DNA from 3 places in the Shewanella sp. VK101 genome. Region 2 is predicted to be linked to each of the others. Evidence: predicted binding sites of a transcription regulator. Region 2 holds the regulator's gene; each other region holds the start of a gene.
The links. Region 2 encodes sigma-54, which starts transcription at its own class of promoters, with help from an activator protein. Its sites were predicted from a motif close to GTTGGCACGNNNNTNGNNT; they were not measured.

Region 1 (2,208 bases), 130 kb from region 2:
GATAGCGGTAATGAAGTATTTACCCGTGGCCTTTTGTGAAGGGGTGGGTTTGTGTCTGAACAGGGGATCTTCAGTGGCAGGAGCTGGCAGGGCTTCATGTTTGCCGGCGGCATGATACCAAACCAGGGCACCGATACCGGCCAGCAGAGTCACTATGCTCAGAATCGACCAGACGATATTGTCTGATGTCGGTGTATTGCCCAGTTGTGGATCGTAGGGCCAATTATTGGTGTAGCTGTAATTGGCATCCGGGCGCTCGGTCACTGCGGCCCAAGCGCCCCAAAACAGGAAGGCATTGAGCTGTTGACGGCGCTCGGCAGAACCTATGGTATTGGTTTTCATCGCATAGGCTTCCCGAAGCTCATTCAGCGCGGGATCGTCACCAAACAAAGATTGATAGTGCTGACTCACTTGCGCCATGGCGGCGATACGGGTGTCGGAAAGCACCACCCGGGTGTGACCTCTCTCGTCTGTAGTGACAGTGTTATGGCGCAAATCGTCCCTTAAAGCTTGCTCCAATGCGGCCTGAGCACTCTTGTCCAGGCTATTGAAAGGCTTGTTGTATGTCTCCTTGGCTCGAATATCCAGCCAGGCTTCGGCCTCACGGTGTAGCCAGTCTGCGGTCCAATCCGGAGCCACATAGGCGCCATGGCCCCAGACTGAGCCAAGTTGATGTCCGCCCATGGAGCGCCAAACCAACTGCCCTTGTTCTATGTCCTTGTCGCTGAAAACCACTTGGCCCTGGCTGTCGCTATAGACATCGGCAATCGGTGGTTTTTCCCGATAGATTTCACTGCCGATACTGAGAAGTACAGTGAAAGAAGCGACCAACACAAGTAACAGTGCGATCAGGGTGAATTTTTGTCTGCTCATTGGCATCCCTCTGACAAAGTCTATTTGATAGGTTTTCCTACATAGAGCAGCCAACGTGCCAACTTTTATTCTTGTTTTTAATCAGTGCATTACTTGTTTGTGTGTTTTTGATGGTGTCATCTTGATTGTGTTTAAAGTGTCTTTTTAACATTGGTAGCTGTCATTATGACACTGGTTGTTTGTCCAGAGGCCATAACTGATATCTTGACGAGAATTCTTGGATTTCAAATTCTTTAATTATTTGAAAAAATAAAGTTTTTTTCATTAATTTGAGTTTATGTTTCTTTGGGTCAAGATTTGATGTTTTATAGGTAAATTTTCCATTTTTTAAGGGTTTACCTGGCTTCTTTTACTGGTCTTTTTCGCTGGCAGTAAAAATAAGTCAACTGTTTCTACTGAAAAATAACCCGAATTAATGATATAATCCCGTCTGTAACCCACGTGTTTTCCGGAGTCTCGTTAGAGCCAGGTTTCTCTTTTATTAGCTTCCCCGCATTTTCAACTGGAGGGTCATTTGAACGCAGATATCATCAACAGCTTTTTCCTTGTCGGGGCCTTGCTTATTGCAGTCAGCGTGCTGCTCAGCCCATTGTCTTCGCGACTCGGTATTCCTATTTTGGTGGTATTTCTGGCGGTGGGTATCTTTGCCGGTGAAGATGGCCCAGGCGGCATAGTATTCAATGACTATTCAGTTGCTTATTTGGTCAGCAACCTGGCTCTGGCGGTTATTCTGCTCGATGGTGGCATGCGTACCCGGGTTGCCAGTTTCAGGGTGGCATTGTGGCCGGCCTTGTCATTGGCCACTTTTGGGGTGGCGTTAACCACCACGCTGACAGGTTTGTTGGCTGCCTGGTTATTCGATCTCAATTTACTCCAGGGCATGTTGGTGGGAGCCATTGTCGGTTCGACCGATGCCGCGGCGGTATTTAGCCTGCTTAAAGGCAAAAACGTGAATGAGCGTGTCGGTTCGACACTGGAAATCGAATCCGGTTGTAACGACCCCATGGCTGTGTTTTTGACCGTGACTCTGATTGCCATTCTCGGCAGCAGTGGCGATGAACTCTCGGGCAGCTATTTGGCACTGAGCTTTATCAAACAGTTTGGCCTGGGCGGGATCCTCGGTGTCGGCGGCGGTTGGCTGTTGTGGCAGGTTATCAATCGCAATCAATTGCCGGAAGGCCTCTACTCCATTTTGGTGCTGAGTGGCGGACTGATGATCTTCGCTATCTCCAATGCCCTGGGAGGCAGTGGTATTCTGTCTATTTATCTGGTGGGTCTATTTCTCGGTAACAAGGCGACCCGTGGCAAACACTCGATTCTCAACGTGCTCGATGG
Region 2 (2,208 bases):
ACTGCCCGGAGTGGCACAGGTAGTGCACTCCGGCCGCAGGATGGTACTCAGTTCCATCGTTAGTGTTTTGTCAGCTTTTCTTTGTGTTTAATGACCTGACGATCCAATTTATCAATCAGAACGTCGATGGCGGCATACATGTCGGCATGTTCAGAAGTTGCATAGACTTCGCCGCCTGTGAGGTGGATCTTGGCTTCGGCTATCTGTTGCAGTTTTTGTACATTGAGCACAACGTGCACATTATTGATCTGTTCGAAATGGCGTTCAAGTTTAGAAAACTTACTTTCCACGTAGTCACGCAGTGAGTCGGTGATCTCGATATGATGTCCTGTCAGGTTGATTTGCATAGAAAGATTCCTCCAATTTCCAACTGTGGATTTATAAACTCTTACGCTGGTTCGACGGTGGTATCATCATAGCCTCGCGATACTTGGCTATGGTGCGTCTTGCAACGTTGATTCCCTGTTCTGCCAGAAGTTGCGCCATCTTGCTGTCGCTCAAAGGCTTCTTCTGGTTTTCCGCTGCCACGAGCTTCTTGATAAAAGCCCTGATCGCCGTGGAAGAGCATTCTCCGCCATCTTCGGTGCCGACATGGCTGGAGAAGAAGTACTTCAATTCAAATATTCCCCTGGGTGTATGCATATACTTTTGAGTGGTGACCCTGGATATGGTCGATTCATGCATCTCGACCGCTTCGGCAATATCGTTGAGCACCATGGGTTTCATGGCCTCTTCACCATATTCAAAAAATCCCTGCTGGAACTGCACTATACAGTTGGCCACCTTGAGCAGGGTGTCGTTGCGGCTCTCCAGGCTCTTGATAAACCATTTGGCTTCCTGAAGATGACCTCGAATAAACTGGCTGTCTGATTGACTGCGGGCGCTACGAGCCATAGCAGCATACTGCTGATTGATCCCGAGTTTGGGCATACAGTCCGGGTTGAGTTCTACTACCCAGCGGCCGTTTTTCTTCCAGACACTGACATCAGGGATCACATATTCCTCGTCCATCGGCTGCACCAGCAAGCCGGGGCGGGGATTGAGACTCTGGATAAGGTTGATGGCGTCACGCAGCTGATCTTCCTTGAGCTTGGTCTTGCGCATCAGGGTGCGGAAGTCGCGGGCGGCAATGAGATCCAGATGTTCGTCAATCAACAAGCGGGCGTCGGCCAGATGCGGGGTGTCTGCGTTGAACTGTTGCAACTGGATCAGCAGGCATTCGCGCAGATCTCTGGAGGCGATGCCGACAGGATCGAAGTGCTGGATCCGCTTGAGTACTGCCTCGACTTCATCGAGCTCAATCTCAGGGTTGCCCATGGCTTCGAGGATCTCCTCTGTGCTCTGGGTCAGATAGCCCTGCTCGTCGATGGCATCAATAATGGCGGTGGCAATGGCGTCGTCGGTATCGGAAAACGGGGTCAGGTTCTTCTGCCATTCCAGATGTTCATAGAGCCCTTCGCTGGTTTCCCCCTGGAAGGGCATATCATCTTCACGGCCCATGGCCGGCCCGGAGGCACTGGCGGCGGTAAAGACTTCGTCCCAGGTGGTATCCATAGGTAATTCATCCGGCATAGACTCATTGTTCAATGCCTCTGAGGTTTCTACCGTGGAACCATCTTCCTGCTTGGCGCTCAACTCGCCGGCGTCGTTTTCCTTGTGGTTGTCGTCGATAGCGTCATCCTGGTTGTCCTCGGCCATTTCCAACAGAGGGTTGGCTTCCAAGGCTTCCTGGATTTCTTGCTGCAGCTCAAGGGACGACAGTTGCAGCAGGCGAATAGCCTGTTGCAACTGAGGTGTCATGGTCAACTGTTGACCCAGTTTGAGCTGGAGTGACGCTTTCATTATACCGCTAATCCCTACTCGTTATTTTTCAAGGAAAAAATTCAATAATAACAAACTATAATACCCGGAATTGCCACCGGATGACATGATCCTAACTATAGCCTGAATTGTTCGCCTAAGTACACAGCGCGCACTTGCTGGTTGTCCAAGATTTCAGCGGGTGTGCCCTCGGCGATCAACTGCCCATGGCTGACTATGTAGGCTCGCTCACAAACGTCGAGTGTTTCGCGAACATTGTGGTCTGTGATCAGCACTCCCAAACCGCGGGACTTAAGCTGTTCGATGATTTTCTTGATATCGATAACTGAGATGGGATCCACACCGGCGAATGGCTCATCCAGCAGAATGAACTGTGGATTGGCGGCC
Region 3 (2,208 bases), 2.3 Mb from region 2:
GCGACATGAGTGAAAATAGCGATAGGTTCTAACAGTTCTAACATGAAAGTCGCCTTAAGCCGTTTACAACACTGGTAAAAGCTTTCCTGGAAAAGCGACGGGCCTCACCGTCAAGACCCCAAATTGGGGTGTGGGCTGCCGGGTTTTGGAAAGCGCACTGGGTAGAGTCACTGAGTCCTGACTTGGGTGTCAGTTTTATTATTTTTGCGAAGTATACCAATTCTTTCTTATTGACTCTAACCCAAGGATAGCCTTGAGCCAAAAAAACCGCCGCATTGATGGCATAATCAACAGACAACCAATAAAAAACCCCTGTATCAAGGGAGGGGAAGATACAGGGGGAATCACCAGCTTAAATCTTATTGCTGCAGTTCAACCTTGCCGGACAGTACCTGGAATTCGCCCAGCTCAGGGATCTGTTTGCGTAACTTGTCTTCAAACACCACCAAACGTTGGAAGTTGTCGCAAAGCGCGTCGGCTCTCTGCTCCATCTCCTGGGCGCGGGACTCCATTTGCACTTCAATATCCTTGCCCATCTTTTCCATCTTTTGGCTGAAGGCATTGATCTTCTCATCAAAGGTTTCGCCCTCACCTGACATCATCGCGCTACCCATGGCCATCATCAAACTGCCTAGCGACTGCTGTACCAGTTGCTCTATCTCTTTGGAAAACTCATCACCAAAAGCGTTTTCCAGCGACTCTTCAGTGGCCCCGAGGAAGTACTGGTCACCATTGCGATGAGCCACTTCATAGACTCTCAGTTGCAGACTGTCCATGGTTTCATCCAACTTGGCACCGGCGGCATCACCCAAGAGTGGTGTCAGAGCCATGCTCACGGCCTCGCTCGCCATGGTGACGGCATCTTCCACCAAAGAGATAACTTCGGGTAACTGCTGAGCCATGGCATCCGAGTACTCGTTGACAAGTTTGCTCTGCTCGGCATTCAAGGCCACTTCTTCACCTTCCACGTAGAGGCGGCCCGGCTCAATTCGATAGTATTCTTTCCCTTGATTACTGACACTCAGCTTCTTGGGTTCCAGTGAGATGTCGTAGTTGAGTGACATCTCGCATTGCTCATCTCTTGGCTCAAAGTTGATCGCCATAGCAGGCGCCGCCGCAAACAGTGCACACACCAAAGATATTCCACCAATCGCTTGTTTCATTCTGTCTTCCCTCTCGTTTTAATCTGCCGAGTAAACTTGGTTACCGCTTATGGCTCAGAATAAAGCAGACTTTGTGCCAAAGTTATAATCAACTGATACTAAAAGAATTAATATCAAGTAAGGCAGCAGAATATGAAAATCCACCATCTAGGAGTGGCAAATTTTACCAACTTGTAGCCGTTATGATGAATAAGACACAAGAAACCAAAGAAAGGTTTAACAGGGAACACTCTGGATGGCCAAGACAGTTCCTTTTCTTCACTGCATTCGGGATTAAAAGCCATAATAGCCGCTGCGCCAGCAGCCTAAAGTCGTGGTGTTCCACACCACACCGAGCAAGAGGCTTTGCTTGTCCAAAGCCCCTTGCATCCCCAAGGACACCCCGACGTAGCCGAAATCCCCGCTGGCTTATGAAACAAATTGGCTACACTCAGGACTCGCATCCTTGCTCGACCTTCGAGCCTCGACATCCCTGTCTCGGCTACGCCAATTTGCAACAACGCCAGCGGCGGCTCCGAAGGGGAGTCGGTGCAATTCTGTAAGAGCTAACTTGTTTGAAGCGACCTATATGCCCGCAGACATACACCTCATTTTCAGGCACAGGCGGAACTGTGACCTTCCGAGCCAGGGATGGCGAGGCAGAGCTTACAGGGATGTACTTGCAGCGAGTCACAGGATCGCCTGTGCATAAGCCTGCGGCAGGCAATGAGAAACATCCGTCGCCGGAGGCCCTGCCAATACTAATTAGTAACTTTTAGCTAAAAGCTATGATAGCCGCTGTGCCAGCAGCCTAAAGTCGTGGAGCTTCGCCCCACACCCGACCAAGAAGGGATCAACAGCAATCCCCTCTTGGATCTCCCTTGCCGCCCCACACGGTGTCGAAAGCCCCTCGGCCTAATGGCGCAAATAACTACCGCTTCAGACGCTCATCCCTGATTCGACTGGCGCTGCTTCGGCATCCATGCCTCAGCTATGTTATTTGCGCCAACGGCTTTCGGCGACACCGAGGGGGAGTCGGTGCAATTCCTCAGCCCAAAGTGTCGTA

Region 1: ACSHSR_RS04055 (nitric-oxide reductase large subunit) is a predicted target of sigma-54. The motif match lies at 918-936, and genes of this name have one in related genera.
Region 3: ACSHSR_RS15305 (YggN family protein) is a predicted target of sigma-54. The motif match lies at 1,226-1,244, and genes of this name have one in related genera.

What each region holds. Positions count from the first base shown of each region.
Region 1 is NZ_CM151402.1:899,308-901,515, forward strand. It holds gene ACSHSR_RS04055 (nitric-oxide reductase large subunit) at 1-873, opposite strand, end outside; gene ACSHSR_RS04060 (potassium/proton antiporter) at 1,388-2,208, shown strand, end outside.
Region 2 is NZ_CM151402.1:766,836-769,043, forward strand. It holds gene ptsN (PTS IIA-like nitrogen regulatory protein PtsN) at 1-57, opposite strand, end outside; gene hpf (ribosome hibernation promoting factor) at 60-347, opposite strand; gene ACSHSR_RS03475 (RNA polymerase factor sigma-54) at 379-1,842, opposite strand; gene lptB (LPS export ABC transporter ATP-binding protein) at 1,938-2,208, opposite strand, start outside.
Region 3 is NZ_CM151402.1:3,436,348-3,438,555, forward strand. It holds gene ACSHSR_RS15300 (LysR family transcriptional regulator) at 1-44, opposite strand, end outside; gene ACSHSR_RS15305 (YggN family protein) at 360-1,163, opposite strand.